One region of the Paenibacillus sp. FSL W7-1287 genome, then DNA from elsewhere that is predicted to be linked to it. Evidence: predicted binding sites of a transcription regulator. Region 1 holds the regulator's gene; the other holds the start of a gene.

Region 1 (10,517 bases):
GCTTAAGCTGCTCCATCAGTTCCCAACGGTCGAAGAAGTCATCGAAAACTTAGATGCTCAAAAAGGGAAGCTTAAGGAAAACCTTACGAATCACCAGCAATCTGCTTTAATGAGCAAGCAGCTAGCGACGATATTCCGCGAAGTTCCGATTACATTGACTGAGGAGCAGATGTCGTATAGCGGTTATGATTCATCGACACTAGCCGAACAGCTGCGTAAGCTCGAGTTTAAGTCATTGCTAGAACGTCTTGATGTAAGTGTGGGCAGCAGCTCCAATCAAGAGGAAGCAAAGCAAGCGCTAGAAGCTCTTCGTATTCATCATTTGACTGAAGATAGCCTTGACCAGCTGCCACAGCTAATCGATTACTTGGGCAAAGAACAGGAGCATGGCTTATACATCGAAGCGATCGGAGACAATCCGCATCATGCAACGTTCAATGGTTTAGCAATTGCGTTTGGGGATGAGGTATTTGTCATCTCGCCTACATTATTAAAGCAGCAGGAGCTAGCTGAAGTTGTTAACTGGCTTGGCGACGAACAGATCAAAAAATATGGATACGATTTACATAAGATAGAGCTTGTATTGCATTGGCACGGTATTAAGCTAGGTGGGGGTTTCTTTGATGTACAGCTTGTTGCGTATTTATTAGACCCAACAGACGGTAATCAGCTTTTACATACGATAGCTGAACGTAATGGTCTGCTTGGACTGCGTTCAGACGATGAAGTCTATGGTAAGGGAGCAAAGCTAAAGCTTCCAGAGCAGTCTGTGCTCTTTAATCATTTGGCGGTGAAGGCGAGCATCGTTCAGCAGCTTGTACCAAAGCTGAATAAGCAGCTAGAGGATACGTCAATGACCTCACTTTATTATGATCTTGAAGGACCATTATCTCGGATACTGGCGACTATGGAGCGACAAGGCATCAGTGTGGAGCGCAAAGAGCTGGAGCAGCAAGGTGTGGAGCTTGAGGCCGCCTTATCCCGACTTACAACTAGCATATATGAGCTTGCTGGCATGGAATTTAAGATTAGCTCTCCTAAGCAGCTAGGTGAAGTGCTGTTTGAAAAGCTTGGATTGCCTGCCAAGAAAAAAACAAAAACAGGCTATTCTACTGATGCTGAAGTGCTTGAAGAGCTGGCTCCGTATCATCCGATCGTTCAGCATATTCTTGATTACCGACAGCTGTCTAAGCTTCAATCTACATACATTGAAGGTTTGTTGAAGGAGATCAGAGAGGAAACGGGGCATATTCATACGTACTATCGTCAAACGATAGCAGCGACAGGACGATTAAGCTCTCAATTCCCTAATCTACAAAACATTCCAATTCGTTTGGAAGAGGGAAGAAAAATAAGAAAAGCATTCGTTCCATCTGAGCCAGGCTGGAGTATTGTTGCTGCAGACTACTCTCAGATTGAGCTTCGTGTTCTTGCTCATATCTCGGGTGATGAACGGTTAAAGGAAGCGTTCAATCATAACCTCGATATTCATACGAAAACAGCAATGGATGTTTTTGGAGTTACAGCTGATCAGGTGGACAGCAATATGCGCCGATCGGCGAAAGCAGTGAACTTTGGTATTGTATACGGCATTAGTGATTTTGGACTATCACAAAATCTAGGAATCACACGTAAGGAAGCGTCACAGTTTATTGAGCAGTATTTTAATGTGTTTAGCGGTGTTCGCAAATACATGGATGATATTGTAGCTGAGGCGAAGCAAAACGGCTATATCGTTACATTGCTGGAGCGTCGTCGTTATGTTCCTGATATTCATGCCTCGAACTACAATATACGTTCATTTGCAGAGCGAATAGCGATGAATACACCAATTCAAGGCTCAGCGGCAGATATTATCAAGCTGGCTATGGTTCGCATGAATGATGAGCTTAAGCAGCGCAATCTACAAAGTCGGATGCTACTGCAGGTGCATGATGAGCTTGTTTTCGAAGTGCCACCGAATGAGCTTGAGCTTATGAAGGAGCTTGTACCGCAGGTTATGGCAGAAGCAATCAAGCTTGACGTTCCTCTCGTTGCTGAAGTAAGCTATGGCGATAGCTGGTATGAAGCGAAATAATTAAATTGAGGTGACGGAAATTGCCAGAGCTACCAGAGGTAGAAACGGTTGCTAGAACATTAAAGTCGCTTGTTGTTGGAAAAACAATCGAGAATGTTCAAGTGTTTTTGCCTAGAATTATTCAAAAACCAGAGGAAATTGAGCAATTTTGCGATGCTTTGATCGGACACAGCATTGTCGATGTAGCAAGAAGAGGAAAATTTCTTCGAATTATATTAGATGGTTTGGTTCTTGTTTCCCATTTACGTATGGAGGGCCGCTACGGGGTATATGTCGATGATGAGCCTGTGGAGAAGCACACCCATGTTATATTTGATTTTACGGATGGAACCCAGTTAAGATATAAGGATGTTCGTCAATTTGGTACGATGCATTTATTCAAGGAGGGTGAGGAGCTGCTCGAGCTCCCGCTGAGAAAGCTGGGTGTTGAGCCGTTATCGGATCAATTTACGTTCGAGCTGCTTCGCAGTAAGCTGGAAAAACGTACATCCAAAATAAAGCCACTCCTATTAAACCAAGAATTAATTGTTGGATTAGGGAATATATATGTCGATGAAGCGCTGTTTACTGCTAAAATACACCCGGAGCGTACGCCAGATACGTTAACAACTCAGGAATGGAAAAGATTGCATCAAGCTATTGTGGATACGTTAAGTCGTGCTGTTGAAGCAGGAGGTTCATCGATTAAGTCCTATGTTAATGGACAAGGTGAAATGGGGATGTTCCAGCAGCAGTTGCTTGCATATGGTCGAGTAAATGAGCCGTGCAGCAGCTGCGGGACCCCAATTGAGAAATTCGTAGTTGGTGGTAGAGGGACGCATATCTGTCCCAAATGTCAGCGAATGAAAAAATAGAATAATCACGGATATCCTTACCTACGCATATGATACGTTACGCTTGTAGGCATTTGTCTACGACGTATTGTACTGATGTAGGAAGGAGTTCGAACATGTTATTCATACATTTTGCGTCTATTGCGGCATTAGCCATTGCAGTGAGTCTTGATAGCTTCGGTGTTGGAATAACCTATGGTTTGCGTAAAATAACGATTCCGTTTCTTTCAATAGTAATTATAGCTTGCTGCTCCGGCGGTGTTATTGCTATTTCCATGCAGGCGGGTACTTGGCTTACCTCTTTTTTACCGCCAATTGTAGCAAGTCGAATCGGTGCAGTCATATTAATTGCAATTGGATGCTGGGCTTTATATCAATTTTATCGAAATCTACGTGAGCAAAAGGAAGTTCATACTGAGCTAGTGCAAGATGGTGATGATCATGGACAGCAAGCACAGCTTAGCAACGAGCATGCGAAGCCTGAGATGATTAATTCTACATTGTTTACAATTGAATTTAAGCGACTTGGAGTGGTCATACAGATTTTACGTAAGCCACAGACGGCAGATTTTGATGATTCTGGAACGATATCCTCCTCTGAGGCCTTGATGCTTGGCATAGCACTGTCTCTGGATGCGCTTGGGGCAGGACTCGGAGCGGCTATGCTTGGGCTTCCAGCCGTTTATACGCCATTAATCATTGCATGCTTTAGTGCGATGTTTCTTATAGTAGGTACGATGCTCGGCCGTAAGCTCTCACATTTACCGATGGTACATTATATAAGTGGTTTGCCGGGACTGCTGCTCATTTTATTAGGTGTAATGAAATTATTTTAGTGAGGTGAATGCAATGCTGATCGGATTAACAGGCGGAATTGCTAGTGGTAAAAGTACAGTCAGCGCAATGCTAGTTGAGCATAATGCTTTGCTTGTTGATGCGGATCAGGTTGCTCGCGAAGTAGTGGAGCCGGGAGAGCCTGCTCTACTACAAATCGCGAAAAGCTTTGGTAAGGAAGTACTCTATCCAGACGGTAGCTTAAATCGAAAGCAACTAGGGTCTATTGTTTTTTCTGACTCGGACAAGCTTAAACAGCTGGAGCAGATTACTCATCCAGCGATTCGAGAACGAATGCTTCAAACCATTGAGGTGTACAAGCAGCAGCAGCCTCATGCGTTAATCGTAGCAGATATCCCTTTATTGTATGAAACGAATCAGGCTCATTTATATGAAGGGGTACTTGTCGTCTATATCCCTCGTGAGCTGCAGCTTGAACGTTTAATGAAGCGAAATGGTCTAACAAAGGATGAGGCGGAAGCACGAATTGCATCCCAAATGGATATTGAAGAGAAGAAAAGTCGAGCCAACTGGGTTATCGATAACTCTTCAACGTTAGAATACACCCGGCAACAGGTTGAATCGCTTATGAAAAGGCTAGGTAGCGAATGAAGAAAAAACGAACGCGCCGTAAACTGCTGCTGTTAGTCATCATATGCTTTATCGCAATTCTATTTATTCAGTCGAGCTGGTTAAGTAAATGGATGTACCCTGTGAAATACGAAGGAATTATTGTTGAAATGTCGGATAAATATGAGGTTGATCCGCATCTGATTGCAGCCATTATACGTGTCGAATCCAATTTTCAAACAGGAAGAGAATCCCATAAGGGAGCCGTTGGATTAATGCAGCTAATGCCTACAACTGCAGAATGGATTATCGAGCTAACTGATATGGATAAATTTACAGTTCAAGAGCTCAAGTTTAATCCTGAGTCGAATATAGAGCTAGGGGTATGGTATATTAAGCATCTATTAGATCGATTTGATGGAGATCTTATTAAATCGGTCGCCGCTTACAATGCTGGACCCGGTAACGTAATAAGGTGGCTGGAGGAAGGCACGTGGGATGGAAGCTATGAGTCTGCAGATCAAATCCCATTTGGAGAAACACGGAAATATGTACAGAAGGTTATTTATTACTACAATAAGTATAAAGAGCTTTATCCTAAGCTAAAGCACGAAGCTCATCATGCTCAAATGGAAATTGATGCAGTCGGCAAATCAGAACTTTAAGCTGGACTGAGATAAAGCTGCAATATTATAATATGATTAACAATTGAGGCGTTAATAAGCAATGAGACTGCCCTAAGTAGGGCAGACCCATTGCATCATACTTCTAGAACACTAAATTATAAATTAACGACCTGCTAAAGATTGTTCCGCGATTTGGACAAGGCGACGAGTGATGTTACCACCGATATAACCAGTCTCTTTTGTAAGAACATTACCGTAGTAACCGTCTTGTGGAATCGCGATACCAAGTTCTTGCGCTACTTCGAATTTCAATCGATCAATAGCTTCGATTGCTTGAGGAATTAGCAATTGGTTGCTGTTACGATTTCGTGACATATTGTTTCACCTCCTTGCGGTTGGTAAAAGTATTATGTGCGAGATTTAATGATTTATTACAGGAAACGTCTGGCAAAAAGAAAGGAGGGTTATAGATGAAGTGCCCATACTGTGATTACTCAGGTACTAAAGTTTTAGATTCCCGTCCTGCTAACGAAAACAAATCCATTCGTAGGCGTCGTGAATGCGAGAAGTGCAGTCGACGATTTACAACATTTGAGATGATCGAGGAAACGCCGCTTATCGTTATTAAGAAAGACGGCAGCCGTGAAGAATTTAGCCGTGATAAAATTCTTAGAGGCTTGATTCGAGCATGCGAAAAGCGTCCAGTTCCAGTGGAACGCTTAGAAGTGATCGTGTCTGAGGTTGAGAAAGAGCTTCGAACGACAGCTCTTGCAGAGGTAGATAGCAGTGCAATTGGAGCTAGTGTTATGAAGCAGCTGTATCCAGTTGATGAGGTTGCATATGTACGATTCGCTTCTGTATATCGTCAGTTTAAAGATATTGACATGTTCATGAAGGAGCTTAATACATTGCTGTCTAACTCTAGAATTCCTTCTTCTGAGGAATAAAAATATGAAGGGGTCTCAAAGTCACTTTTGACTTTGAGACCCCTTTTGTGTGCTTCGTAAACAGTGAGGTTTTAATTGCTGTTGTCCACTGATTTCATCGCTCCGTAAACAGTGAGGTTCCAATTGCTGTTGTCCTCTGATTTCTCGAATAATCATCTGTTGTAGAAATCAGAGGACAAAGGCAACCGCTTCGCTTTTTCACTCTCACTGTTTACTCCGCTGGGCGTCTTTGAGGGTAGTAGCTGTGAAGTGCCCTCACCGTTTACTCCGCTGGAGCGATTGCGGGTAGTAGCTGTGAAGGTGCCCCTCACCGATTACTCCGCTGGAGCGTTGTTTGGGTAATTGCTTCGGTGTCCCTCACTGTTTACTCCGCTGGAGCGATTGGGGTAGTATCTTAGAAGTGCCTTCACCGTTTACTCCGCTGGAGCGATTGCGGGTAGTATCTTAGAAGTGCCTTCACCGATTACTCCGCTGGAGCGATTGTGGGTAGTAGCTGTGAAGTGCTCTCACCGTTTACTCCGCTGGAGCGATTGTGGGTAGTAGCTGTGAAGGTGCCCCTCACCGATTACTCCGCTGGGCGCCTTCGGGCAACCGCTATGATGGCAGGATTGTTACGGCTGCTTGTTTGCCGCTGAGTTGAATGCCCGTTGCTGCCTTTCCATAAGCTTTCAGGTCTATAATGACTTGCTCTAGCAATGCCTTTGCTTGAGGGCCTTGCTTTCCGCTTAGCTTGATAACAAGGGCTACGGGATGTCCGGATTGCAGCAGCTTTTCACATTGCTTAAGCTTCGTATCATAGTCGTGCTGCTCAATGGTCGGTGTCAGTCTGATTTCCTTTTCCTTTTTTGGAGCGGAGGATTTGGGCTGAACGACCTGCTTCGCTTTTCCGCGAGCGATGAGCTGGCATTGTGGGGGGCTGCTCATTATGTTGATACACACTAAATCAGCTTGCTGTTCTCTAGCAAGCTGTAGCGCTTTTTTTGTAGCAAGATATCCTAGGTTTTGTCCTTCTAAATCAAGCAGCTCTACTTCCGCTGCTTTTATTTTATCATTCATCATTAAAGCCATTGTATACTCTCCTAAATTTTAAGCATAATATGTGTCAGTTAATTAATCATGGAGCTTCGATATGAGTGCCTCTGGATTAAGAAGTGTAAGTTTTTTATTGCTTAATTCAATAAGCGCTTGATCTTGTAATTCGATCATCACTTTAGACACTGTTTCTCTAGCAGCGCCAACCGTATCAGCAAGCTGCTGATGTGTAATTTTTACAGGAATATGACAGGTACCATCCTCGCGTGTTGATCCGACCTCTTTACCTAGATCTAATAAGCGGCGGATGATACGGTTTTGTACCGTAAGAAAGGTCAAATCATAGATCTGATTATTGGCCTTACGCAATCTTTCCATTGTGTAATTCAGCAAAAGAAACGGAACATTGCGATCTTTTTCTACGAGCTGGTGAAAATCAGAACGGTGAAGTGAATATACCTTTACAGCTGTCAGTGCTTCAGCAGTAGCAGAACGAGATAGACCTGGCTGCATTAATGCCATCTCTCCAAAATATTCCCCTTTAGCTAGATACGCTAGCGTGATTCGTTTAGCTTTGTTAGAGGTATAGATACTTACCATACCAGAGCGTACGAAGAAAATTTGATTTCCCTCGTCTCCCTCATGAAAAATAACGCTCCCTTTCTTATAAGCTTCTTCACGCATATAAGGTACAAGTGTTTCTAGCAAAACCTGGTCAATATCTTTAAAGAACGGGATATTTGCTCTTAATTTATTCATATCAATAATTTTCAACCCATGATTCCTCACTTTTATATTAAAAATTTATAATCGTGCTTGCGACTCCTTCGTTCTTTTTGCAATATCTATAGGTCGAATTTGAGGATTGAATGTTAAGAAAACGCTTAGCTACGCACTATCTTCATGATAACGATAAGCTCGCCGTTTATCAATCTATTCAATAAAAAAATAGATCAACAAAGAATTAGCGCTTTTTCTCTGCTTCTCTGAGGCAAAAAAGGGCTCTTTTTCGTTGTAATCCTTAAATGATACCGCTATGATTAAATTAGTACATTTTACTTAGTTAAAGAATGACGAAATGCCAATATACTTAACGTAGCTATTTTGAGGAGGAATGGGATGAAACCGCTTATTTTTGTTGATCGTAGACTGCCTGAGGACGTTAAGAGTTATTTAGAGGAGCACTGTTCAGTTTTATCTTGGAAGCCCGATGAAAAACGAGATGAGACGAGATTACAAGCTTATTTGACTGATGTAGAAGGCTATTTTACAAGTGGCGCAATGAAAGTAACGGAAGAACTTCTAACATCTGCTCCTAAGCTTAAGGTTATAAGCACAATGAGTGTCGGCTATAACCATTTTGATATACCGGCTATGCGTGCCCGTGGAGTGATTGGTACACATACGCCTTATGTGCTTGATGATACAGTTGCAGATCTTATTGTTGGATTAATACTCTCTACAGCACGACGCATAACAGAGCTGGATCGCTTTATTCGTCAAGGCCAATGGAAAGGAAATGAAGGCAGAAAGCTGTTTGGACTTGATGTACATCATCGAAAGCTTGGAATTATTGGAATGGGTAGAATTGGAGAGGTAGTTACTAAGCGTGCTAAGTTTGGCTTTGATATGGAGGTTTCCTATTACAATCGTTCTCGCAAGCCTGCATTAGAACAAGAACTAGGAATTGAATATAAAAGCATGGAGCAGCTGCTTCGTGATTCAGACTTTATCGTGCTGCTAACTCCATTGACACCTGAGACTAAAGGATTAATAGGCGCTGAGCAGTTTTCAATGATGAAGCAAAGTGCTATATTTATAAATGCATCTAGAGGTGCGACAGTTGATGAGCAGGCACTCATTCACGCGCTGCAAAGTCATACTATTGCAGGTGCTGGTTTAGATGTGTTCATGCAAGAGCCACTACCCGCTCAGCATCCGCTATTAGATATGGATCAAGTTGTTATGACTCCTCATATTGGATCTGCAACCGAGGCAACACGTGATCAAATGGCGATGCTAGCTGCAAGAAATCTCGTGCATGCACTTCTAGGAACTGGTGAAGCACATATCGTGCCGGAGCTAGCACAATAATCAACTAATTGAATAAAGATGAGAGAGAACACTTTATGATGATGTAAGAGGGAACGATAAATTATGACAATAGGCATTTTTGATTCAGGCATAGGTGGGTTAACCGTTCTCAATGAAGCGCTAAGAAGGCTTCCAACTGAGGATTACGTGTATATGGCGGATACTCTGAATGTTCCCTATGGAACGAAAAGTCAAGAGGATGTACAAGGCTATATTCTTGAAACGGTTCATCAGATGATGAAGCTTGATATTGATGCACTTGTAATAGCATGCAATACGGCTACTAGTATTGCAGTAGAGCTGCTGCGAGAACGGTACCCAAGCATTCCGATTATAGGAATGGAACCAGCTGTTAAGCCAGCAGTAGAGATGAATGCATCCACTGGACGAAGAGTGCTTGTGTTTGCCACACCACTAACACTCTCACTGCCGAAGTACTATGCCCTTGTCACAAGAGTTGATGATAGTGGCATTGTAGATTCCCTGCCAATGGAAAAGCTCGTGTTGTACTGCGAAAGAATGCAGTTTCACGATGAGGAAGTTAAGCAGTACTTTATGGATAAGCTTGCTCCCTATAACTTGGAGCATTACGGAATGATTGTCTTAGGTTGTACACATTATCCATTCTTTAAGCCTCTTCTTCAAGAAATATTACCGTCGCATGTCGGTATCGTTGATGGTAGCGTGGGCACGGTCCGAAGATTAGCAGCGCAGCTTCATCGCTATGGCTTAGCTAGAGGGAAAGGATCAGGGAAGGTTACCTTTATCAATACAGCCCATCAAGATGATTACAATAAAAGAATGGAAAGCGCATTACATCATTTACAGCAACAGGAATGATAAGTGCATCCTTTGTTCATGTTTTTATTCAATTTATATCATACATTAATATTTAGCCTAGGGGGTTCACTTTGTGAGAATTGGTGCAATTGAAGCTGGTGGAACTAAAATTATTTGTGGAATTGGCAATGAGCATGGTGTAATTGAGAAAAAAATCAATTTTCCGACGGAGTCTCCGGATATTGTCTTTCCTAAAATTCGTGAATTTTTCGAAGGAGAGCAAATTGATGCGCTTGGTGTGGGTACATTTGGTCCAATCGATGTTAATCGCAACAGCGAAACATATGGTTATATTACTTCGACGCCAAAGCCAGGCTGGGGAAATGTAGATTTTGTAGGTCAGCTTAAGCAGTACATTCATGTTCCGATTGGTTTTGATACCGATGTTAATGGGGCAGCACTCGGAGAGGCACTTTGGGGTAGCGCCAAGGGGCTCAATAGCTGTGTATATTATACGATCGGCACAGGAGTTGGCGTTGGCGTTTATACGGAGGGGAAGCTGGTGCACGGCTTGTTACACCCTGAAGCGGGACATATTCCGGTTAGACGTCATCCAGAGGATTCATACGAAGGCTTCTGTCCATACCATGGCGACTGCTTAGAAGGCGTTGCAGCTGGTCCAGCTATCGAACGACGCTTCGGAGTAAAGGGACATGAGCTAGGC
Region 2 (10,517 bases), on a different contig from region 1:
TAGTATCGTATCATTCACAAGTTCACTTTCAAGATCTGCATTTATTAAGTCGGTTGATGGTATTTCTGATGGTACTGAAGGTGAAGTCGGTTCAGGAGATGCGGTTGGTGTTGGAGGTTCTGGCTGTTCTGATTCAATCACTACGTGCGCATCATCCATATACACTTTCGTTAAACTGACATCACCAGAGTACAAACCTACTTTAATGTAAGCAGTATTTTGGGGCACAACACCGGTAACAGTGAGCTTGTGCCATGAGCCTACCGGCACAGCTGCTGCTCCGTATTGTACAAAATCATTGGTCTTCGTCGTGTTTCCTGCTGCATCATAATAGAAAATAACAGGCTGGATACCATGGGATTGATCCTTTGCTTCTGCCTTATATACGTGCACATCAAATGTGACCTTGTCATTTTCTTGAGCTGTAATTTCATTGCTTAATACTCGAAATCTCGCTCCACTAGACTTATTGTTTGTATCTTCAAACAATAAGCTTTGTGTACCAGATTTTGCGTATGCTGTACTGATTTCGATCGTTCCATTGCCTACTACGCTCGAATCAATACTCCAGCCATGGATCTCATTATTTATAAGTTCACTTTCGAACCCTGGATTAACAAGTAATGCAGAGCTACCTGCCTCATCTGCGGATACCACCACTGGTGAAACCGCTTGCAATAATAAACTAAAAAATAGACTGACACTTGCAATAATACTGATCGCTTTTTGCTTCAATACCGTCACTCCTTACTATTTAGTTTACTTACACAAAACAGAATAATCTTTGAACTACAATATTGACATTTCAATTTAACATTAACAATATATCGCTATCACCTCGCAAAACTGTATCATATCTATATCATATCTTACCTACATTCTAATTTAGCCTTCTATATAATGTCAATGATTACATTTCCAACGTAATAAAATTGTACATGACCCTAAAAATCGATTAGATCTCTTAACAACTTCATAAGTGCTTCATCAAAAATACAATTTCATGTATAATTCACCTTAGATTAGTAGTTTGTATGACAGAAGTTAAGGGGTCGATGGCGTTGAGAAAACCGAGCAGAACCACTTTTGATGAGCGATTAAACTATATGATCGAAGCTATACGTACTAAAATTACAACTAATGAGTATGTAATTGGCTCCTATATCCCTTCAATATTACATCTGAGTAAAGAATACCAGCTAAGCATAAACTCCGTTCAAAAAGGATTAGACGTATTATTAAACGAAGGCTTAATCGAGCGGATACCTCGAGTAGGAATAAAAGTGATCGCTAAGCAGGTAACGACACTATCGATTGGATACTATACAACGTTGAATGATGAGCTGGATCTTCAACATTTGATTGAAGCGTTTGAAGCGCGCTATCCTTCAATAAAAATTAATTTAATCCCTTTACAGTTTGCCAATTATGTTGAAACGACCGAAGCTTACTTAAAAAATGAATTTGTAGATGCTGTTGCCATTAACCATCTGAATTTTCTTCATTTCTCAGAGTTAATTGAAGATTTGTCTCATCTGTTTGAAGTGATTCAGCCGAATACCTCAATATATCCTTTTTTGAATGAGGCTTTTACAGTTAATGAACAATTATATGCTCAACCCATAATTTTTTCTGCTGTCGTACTATGCTATAACAAAGACTTTTTTACAACACATCAAATTCCTGATCCTCCGTCTAACTGGACATGGAATGAATTCATTAACATGCTGGAGCTGATTGAGGAAAAAACCAGCAGCAACTTAAGTTTTTATTTTTATCCCGGCACATGGAATCGCTGGCCGATCTTCCTAATGCAAAGTGGATTGAATTTTACAGAAGTGCCTAATGCGTTGTCATCTCAGGAAATTCTCGATGGAATTGATATGTGTTACCAATTAATACATAGACAAAATACATTCTCATTATTGCTGTCATCCAACGACACCAATGTAGAGAAAATGTTTTTAGAGCAATCCGTGCCCGTAATGATGACTACCTATTATCGATTAAATCAATTGAAAGAAACATCCTTTGAGTTTGAAATCGTACCGCTACCTTACGTAAACGTACCAAAAACATTATTACTGCCGATTGGATTTGCCATTAATCAACGATCCAAGAAAAAAGAGCTTGCTAAACTATTTCTAAATTTTTTAAGCAGTTCAGAAGCTCAATTGCATATACGCAAACATACCTATTCTATCCCAGCGCTTCAACAGGCTGCAGAATGGGAAGGAGAAGAGCTTCTATATCGTCCCGCAAATTTTCAGATGTTTAAAGACATAACTGCACAATTCGGTTTAATCTCGGATTTGAATTTAAACTTCGATCAAATGCAGCAGCTACATAACATTATGAATAGGTATTGGACGGGTCTACAAGATAAAGAGTCGACAACTAATCAATTAGCTCAGCTTACATATTCCGTGTAGTGAATAGCAGAACCTAATATAAATTAGTTATCAACAGATTTAATGTTGTGTAGCTGGAACGATCCGTTCCAAAAATAAAAATGACCAAACCGATAATGGTTTGGTCATTTTTATATGAAAACATTACTTGCGTTCTGCAAATAAAATAACATGATAAGAAAGAGCTAGTATAAGAAAAATAAAGGACTAAATCGCATAATGATTTAGTCCTTTATGAGTTTCTATCCTAAAGAGCTATTAAATTGCCTTTTAATCTGTCATATATTCGTTAACTAATTCATAACATCTTTCCTTTGTTGACTCGTATGTAGATATATAATAAGCAACATTTTCAAACGTTCCGCCTTCATACTTTTTTCTTTCCTCGTTCGCGGTATCTTCTTTTTGTTCTATCCACTTAATTTGCTCTGTTTTTAAAGTATCCATTGTCTCTGGAGATAACTTTTCTTTTAGCAAAGCATAAATTTCATTTAATGCTTTATCATACATTTCGTAAGAAATTCCATAATAGTTCTTCATAGCGTTTGTTACACCTTCATCGGAATCCTTCTTTTCTGGTAAAGCATCAAGTTCCTTTTGAATGTTATCCAATTTTTCTATAAACTCTTTTTTTCTTGCTTCTATTTTTGATACTGTATCTTCTATAGAGTCTTCCTGTAAGTTTTCATTCTCTGTCGAAACTTCTTTATCTGTGTTATTAGGTGGCTCACTTGAAAATGTATCCGTGCTCTCTGATATTTCATCGTCTTCAATCTGATTATCGATTGATACCTTGTCATCAGATGAATTCCCACAAGCTGACAAACCAATTATTAAGATAACTAACAGAATTGCTGTAATAAAAAATTTACTATTATTCATTGTAGACTCCAATCCTTATTCATAGGTTATTGCTATAGCACTCATTATAACGAAACTGACAATACCTTTTTAATACAAAGAAAGTGCATCTAAATTTAAGATGCACCCTCTTATTTTTATTTCATTATCTATTGTATAAAATTACACTTTACTTATCCACACTTACTATAGCCGCAAGAGCTGCATTGCTTACAGCCTTCAATATTAATGAGACTTGCTGAGCCGCAGGATGGACATAGATCAACGCCGTCTGTGCTCCCTTTGTGCGTGTGAGTTTCAACAGTTGGCGCTACAGTTGACGCCACAGTATCCTCAGCTAGGAAATGTCCTGGAAGTGAATGCTCAGCCGCTGAAGCATGCTCCTTATTCTGCAGGTGAAGCTCTAACGCTTTCGCAACAGCGTCAGCAATAGACTCCACACGATGCTGACCGAAGCCGATTGCACCAGTGCCTCCGATGCCTTTCAAATGCTTAATAAGCAGCTGTACCTTGTTGCCATGATCGCCGTAGCGTAGGAACAATGAGCATACGCGGCCAAGAGCTTCCGCCATTGCAAACACATCAGAGCCTGCTTTACCAACGATAAGGAATATTTCAGAAGGCACATCATCTAGATCATTGATCGTAATGTATGCCATGCCAAGCGGTGTGTTCATACGATACGTCGCTCCAAGCAATACCTGTGGACGACGCTTATATTGACGATCATCGCTGCTCGCAACGGAGCGAGTCTGACCAGCTACATCCATTGCACCTGTCGCTGGCTCAGTAATGCTTGCAGCAGCTTCTTGAGCAGGCTGCACCTCATCCTTCTTCTCTTCATCCTTTGAAGATGTGGACAGAACCTGTACATCACGGCTACCATCACGATAGATCGTTACACCTTTACAGCCAAGCTCATATGCAAGCTCGTATAGCTTTTCTGTTTCTTCGACAGTGAAGTCGTTCGGACAGTTCGCTGTTTTAGAGATTGAGCTATCCACCCAGCGCTGGATGGCTGCTTGGACGCGAATATGATCCTCTGCTGTTAGGCTCATTGCCGTAACAAAGTAATCCGGCAGCTCTTGGTTAGGATGTGCATCTAGCCATTGCTGCGCAATAGGAACGTATTGAGCATCGAAGCCTAGACGACTTTGACGATAATATTGGAATGCAAAATAAGGCTCAATTCCTGTAGAAGTACCAACCATCGTACCGGTAGATCCAGTAGGCGCCTGAGTAATAACTGTAACGTTGCGCATACCTGTCGCGCGAATCGCCTCTTCAACCTCAGGGAACTCCAAAATCATATTTTTCATAAATCCGCTTTGCAGGAATAGATCAGCGTCGAACGCTTCAAAGCTTCCTTTCTCACCAGCGATTTCTGCGGAAGCAAGATATGCCTCCTTCGCAATAAAGCCATACAGCTTATCAAGGAATTTCAGAGATTCTGGTGATCCATAGCGTACCTTCAGCTTAATCATCAGCTCAGCAAGTCCCATTGAACCAAGTCCAATGCGTCGCTCTTTTTTCTGATTTTTCTCATTTTCTTCAAAATGATATGGTGTACGATCGATAACGTTATCGAGGAAGCGAACAGACCAGCGCGTCACTTTACCAAGCTCGTCCCACGCCACATCATCGTTAGCTTCATCATAAAACTTAGATAAATTAATGGCCGACAGGTTACATACGCCCCAAGCTGGAAGTCCCTGTTCACCACAAGGATTTGTACAAATAATCGGATTGAAGTACCAGCTGTTAGACATATTGTTGTAGCGCTCCATAAACACAACGCCTGGCTCAGCAGATTTCCAAGCCGATTCAATAATCGTATGCCAGATCTCTCTAGCCTTCATTACAGAATGAACGTGTACCGGTTTACCAAGCTTACGCCAAGCGTCCAGGTCGCCATTCCACAGCTCATCGTATTCTGGATCTGTCGTATCTGGGAATACGAGCTCCCAATCTCCATCTTGCTTAACAGCCTCCATGAAGGCGTCACTTACACAAACTGAAAGGTTCGCATTTGTAATTTTCCCCATCGATTGCTTAACGGTAATAAACTCCATCACGTCTGGATGCCAGTCATTAATCATAAGCATTAACGCACCGCGCCGGCTTCCGCCCTGCTCAATCAAACCAGTAGTATAGCTGAATAATCCGCCCCACGAAACGGAACCACTTGAGGAGCCGTTAACTCCTGCAACAACGGTACGCTTTGGACGAAGAGATGACAAGTTAATGCCTACGCCTCCGCCTCGCGCCATAATCTCAGTCATTTCTGTCAATGTTGCCATAATTCCGCCACGGCTATCATGCGGAGATGGGATAACATAGCAGTTGAATAGTGTTAGCTCATCGCTTGCTCCAGCTCCAGCAGCAATCCGACCGCCTGGAACTAACTTCCAATCATCTAAAATATAGCGGAAACGCTCCTGCCAAAGCTGCTGTTCCTTAGAAGCTTCAACACTGGACATTGCTGCTGCTAATCGATCCCACATTTCTGCTGGTGTTTTTTCCAATGTATGTGTAAGCTTGGCAATCGTTGTCGTAACCGTCTCACCACTTCGCATTAAGACATCTACCTCGTCTCCGCGACGAGCGATTACTTCCCCCGCTTCCTTAACCGGAAACGCCAAGTCTTCCTTTAACAAAACAAGTACTGTATCCCCAGGCTGCGCTTGAGAAGCATCAGCATTTTTTCGTGCATAACGGTCTAGAAAAATCTTCTCACTCAAACCTTGCAACGTGCTCATCTAAGTCACTCCTCATCAAATTATCCAATATGTAGTGCCTAAATAATAATAACATACAATATATAGTTTTTATAGTCTTGCTTTTTGAACGTTTTAGTAACTAAGCTTTCCGATGCCCACTCAGATTATGTTTACCATCGTTTGGGGAATACTAGAGCTAAGCAATGATAGATAAAGGAGCAACTATGAATAATCGATTATTTACTACAAATTCTTCGAATGACGATACGCATCAAAAACCGATACATCCTGCTGTTAATGTAAGCTTTCAGCGTGAGTGGTTTAAAGAACTGCAGCAGCGCATCGAGCATAATGGCCCGTGGGATCAATGGAGCATGTTCCAGCTCGCAATGGAGGCGCGTGAAGCAACCGTCATCCATTCGTTTGATGAGCTGTTATGCCTTCGGAGCTTGCCTAGCATTGAGCCGATGCCTCATCAGCTGGAAACTGCAAAGCGAGTGCTGAATGAAATGGGTGGTCGTGCAATTCTCGCCGATGAGGTCGGCTTAGGTAAAACGATCGAAGCTGGCTTAATTCTTAAGGAATATTTATTGCGCGGGCTTGTAAAAAAAGCTTTAATTCTCGTGCCTGCCTCGCTTGTGCTGCAGTGGGTACGTGAATTGAATACGAAATTCGGCATTGCGGCGGTGGCACAAAAAAAATCCCATAGCTGGGGCAATGAGATTGTGGTTGCATCGATCGATACCGCAAAGCGCGATCCTCATAGAGAAGTAGTGCTAGCTACTGATTATGATCTAATCATTATTGACGAAGCACATAAATTAAAAAATAAAAAGACAACCAATTATCAATTTGCAACACAGCTTAGCAAAAAGTATTGCTTGCTGCTTACGGCTACACCGATTCAAAACAATCTTGAGGAGCTATTTAACTTGATTTCTTTACTGAAGCCTGGTCAGCTAGGCGCTCAAGGGGAATTTAATAGCAATTACGTGGCAGATAAGAGACTTCCAAAAAACGAAGAGCAGCTGCAGCACATCCTATCCTCCATTATGATTCGCAATCGTCGAGGTGACGGAGGGATTCATTTTACAAAACGTATCGTTCGCAATATAACACTGGAGCTCTCAAAGGAAGAGCAGGCACTCTATGACGCAGTGACGGATTTCGTCCAGCAGCAAGCTAATCAAGATGGAATTGATATAAGCAGCATTCTTTCGTTAGTGACGCTTCAACGAGAAGTGTGCAGCAGTCGAGATGCTGTTTTTTTAACCCTTGTCAATATGTTCAAAAAAACAGCTGAGGATTCTCCAGTTCGTGCTCGCGTATGGGAGCTCGTTGAAGTCATTCGTGCAATCACCTCCAACACGAAAGCAGAAAAAGCGCTTGAAATTATTAATGAGTGCGAAGGTAAGGTCATTCTATTCACAGAGTATCGAGCGACGCAGGAGTATTTACTTCAATTCTTCGAGAAGCATAACATTCCAGCTGTTCCTTACCGTGGAGGCATGAATCGCGGCAAGAAGGATTGGATGATGGATATCTTCCGCGGCAGAGCACGCGTGCTGATCGCTACAGAAGCCGGAGGCGAAGGTATCAATCTACAATTTTGCAACAATATGATTAACTTTGATCTTCCGTGGAATCCAATGCGTGTTGAGCAGCGTATTGGCCGTGTACATCGTCTTGGTCAGACCGAGGACGTAAACATTTTTAATTTGTGCACTAAAAATACAATCGAAGAACATATTCTTCATCTGCTGCACGAAAAAATAAACCTGTTCGAGCTAGTTATCGGCGAACTTGATCATATTATCGAGCGGCTCGAATCAAAAGAAGGCTCGATCGAGCAGCGCTTAGCTAAAGCCATTCTTCGCTCTCGCAGCAGTCAGCAGTTGCATGAAGAGATTGATCATATCGGTGCAAGTATTACGACCTATCAAGAAGACAAAATTAATAATTAACCGAGGTGACTTATGAATACAAAACAAATTCATCGCTTCGTCTTAAAGTATTTAGAAGCCACTCAATGTGAGATTTTAGATAAATCACCATACCATATTAAAGTAAAGCTTTCGCAAGCAGCAGATCGAGAGCTAACTAATCGGCCGTATTATTGGAGCTTCATCGATCGTCTGAATGAAACGCCTGAAACGATGAGCTTTTTGTTTGTAACGGACGAAGAAAAATACGAGGCGACATTAGCAGAACATCCTGTCGAGGAGCCTAAGCTGTTAACCCCGGAAGAAAAAGCGATGGAGCGAGCTTACGGAATCGTTCCAAAGCCTCTCCCGCGTATACCAAGAGAGCATCTGCACTTTGGATCTAGCAGACTTAAACAGCTATTTGAATCAGCGGAGAATAATGGCAGCTATGTTTGTCTATATCAGGAGCCACAGACTCGTACACTCCATCCTTATGACTCAAGACCATATACCGTATGGCTTGGCATTAACTATATGGTTGAATTCAGCTGTGATCTTAAGCGTGAGGAGATTCATAGCCTAGGCATTTCGTTAGTTACTGGTCATTGCCAGGAGCAGTTTTACGATCGACTCACTTCGATGCGCCTGTCGCCTCGGCTGCCAGCGAATGTACATATCGCGAAAAATGGAATTTCTTATACAAAGGCGTTGTCTATTGCAGAAAGTCATCTAGAAAAAAGACTGAAAAGCTACAATTACGAGTGGGCTGAGAAAGCACAGGCACGGCTACAAGAGGAGCTAGAGCGACTAGAAGGATTTTATAAGCCTCTGCTTGCTCAAGCAACAGACGAGGAGCAAAAGCTCGAAATCGAGCAATTAAAGGAAAAAAGAGAAGAAGAAATTCGCTGGCAATATGAGCCTCGTGTTACGGTTTCCGTCATTAATAGCGGAATATTTCATCTTGATGGAATTGATTAATGCAGATATGACGAGATCCTCCCTAGCTCAACAAAAAAAGAAGATTTACACAGGCTAACTCGTGACAAGATGTAACACTCTTTTTTTGGCTTGTCCAGTACGATTGTAAAGAGGTGATTTGATGAAAAAAATGATGCTTCGAATCGTGATTGCTCCATTATTAACGTCTATACTGCTTTCTAGCTATCTGCCGCTAAATTCGTTACTAGCTTCACCAAAGGAAACTATTCAAAGCGATCAAACGGAAATAACTAAGGCTGCTAAGCAGTGGCATGAGCAATTAATGCAGCAGCCGAGCTTCTCGCACTGGAAGAATGCTTCCCTTACGATCTCTTCTTTAGGGCCAGGCACCCATGGCTGGCTTGTGCTATTAAAGCAAAAAAATGAAGTGGTCGGTTATATGATAATCCATGCCGTAGAGCAAGGCGGGTATGCACTTAGCGAATACGGTACAGGTGATCCAGCTTCGCTCCAAATTCTAGCTGAGCACTCGGACCAGTTGATCTATGCAGGGCCATTCCACAGCATTATTCCCGTCAGTGAGGAGAAGAATGATGCGATTGCATATATTGAACCTTTTTTATTAGAGGATTTTCCAATTCAGAAAAGTGATGTAGAGGCTGCTTCAAAACAACATACACAAATAGGGCAAGGCGCATCGAAGCAGCCTGCCCTAATTACTGGTATAGATTCTGTTACTTATTTTTCTCCTTATGACGTCATGCCTTGGCTGACAACTGAACCACTCAATTACAGCTTTGAGGACGATACATCAGTTGAAGTGATGATTGAGCTAGGCAGTCAGCTGCGCTATACAACAGAAAGCTGGAATAATCTTGTTTTTTCTGTCTACTCTATTACCGGCTATCATGAATGGAATGAATTTGATTTATATTTGGCGTTGCAAAGTGAAAATGATCAGCTAACACGTTATATCCCATACGAGACCTTAATGGACCAAGGTTCATTTTATGATTGTGCACAGTATGAGCTTTAACGTGACTCTCGCCTTTTATTAAGCCATAGCTGCAGAGATGCTCCACCAGCACCAAACCATCTAACTAGCCATTGCTCTTTCTGAGCTTTGGCTTGTTTTTTTGCCTCAATTTTCTGCTCGGATGGCTTTTCAATGTACTCAACAAACTGCTCTGTTAAATATTGTACATATTCTTGGCCAGAAATTTTTTTAGCCATGTCTGCACCCCCTTATAGCTGTAGTATTGCCCTGTATACTGTAATTCAATCGATGAATGAAATAACAAATCATCAGCCATTATAATCTAGACAACGGCATAGAAGCGAAAGGCAGTGAACTTATGACACGATTGATGAAACATTACCGCATACTATACGTTATCGCATGGTTGTTTCTTCTCACATTATGTGGACCTATAAGTGATGCTGCTGATGCAAGGTCCCTAAATGCTTTACAGCCTTCACTTGCAGACTCAGCGTTGCGCTGGGATGAGACTAATCCTGATCACAACGTCAACAATGAGGTTCCTATCACCCCTTATTTACCAGCAACAGCCGTCATTATTGATGTTGGTCACGGTGGTGTCGATGGTGGCGCTTCACATGGCAGCCTCTATGAGAAAGACATTAATTTAGAAGTTGGAAAG

What was found. The regulator NrdR, encoded in region 1, represses ribonucleotide reductase genes. The targets are predictions, from matches to a motif close to AACACNATATATNGTGTT.
Region 2: the regulator NrdR is predicted to act here: its motif matches at 6,084-6,101, upstream of NSQ99_RS13310 (adenosylcobalamin-dependent ribonucleoside-diphosphate reductase).

The regions. Positions count from the first base shown of each region.
Region 1 covers NZ_JBBORD010000002.1:133,739-144,255, forward strand. Annotated here, with positions in the region: gene polA (DNA polymerase I) at 1-2,077, shown strand, start outside; gene mutM (DNA-formamidopyrimidine glycosylase) at 2,098-2,931, shown strand; gene NSQ99_RS20720 (MntP/YtaF family protein) at 3,027-3,746, shown strand; gene coaE (dephospho-CoA kinase) at 3,760-4,356, shown strand; gene NSQ99_RS20730 (lytic transglycosylase domain-containing protein) at 4,353-4,979, shown strand; gene NSQ99_RS20735 (alpha/beta-type small acid-soluble spore protein) at 5,103-5,315, opposite strand; gene nrdR (transcriptional regulator NrdR) at 5,411-5,887, shown strand; gene infC (translation initiation factor IF-3) at 6,482-6,955, opposite strand; gene NSQ99_RS20750 (Crp/Fnr family transcriptional regulator) at 6,998-7,678, opposite strand; gene NSQ99_RS20755 (2-hydroxyacid dehydrogenase) at 8,039-9,013, shown strand; gene murI (glutamate racemase) at 9,077-9,853, shown strand; gene NSQ99_RS20765 (ROK family protein) at 9,927-10,517, shown strand, end outside.
Region 2 covers NZ_JBBORD010000001.1:2,916,405-2,926,921, forward strand. Annotated here, with positions in the region: gene NSQ99_RS13295 (S-layer homology domain-containing protein) at 1-735, opposite strand, end outside; gene NSQ99_RS13300 (extracellular solute-binding protein) at 1,062-2,432, shown strand; gene NSQ99_RS13305 (lysozyme inhibitor LprI family protein) at 2,682-3,293, opposite strand; gene NSQ99_RS13310 (adenosylcobalamin-dependent ribonucleoside-diphosphate reductase) at 3,446-6,031, opposite strand; gene NSQ99_RS13315 (DEAD/DEAH box helicase) at 6,217-7,956, shown strand; gene NSQ99_RS13320 (YqhG family protein) at 7,969-8,895, shown strand; gene NSQ99_RS13325 (hypothetical protein) at 9,017-9,892, shown strand; gene NSQ99_RS13330 (YqzE family protein) at 9,889-10,089, opposite strand; gene NSQ99_RS13335 (N-acetylmuramoyl-L-alanine amidase family protein) at 10,224-10,517, shown strand, end outside.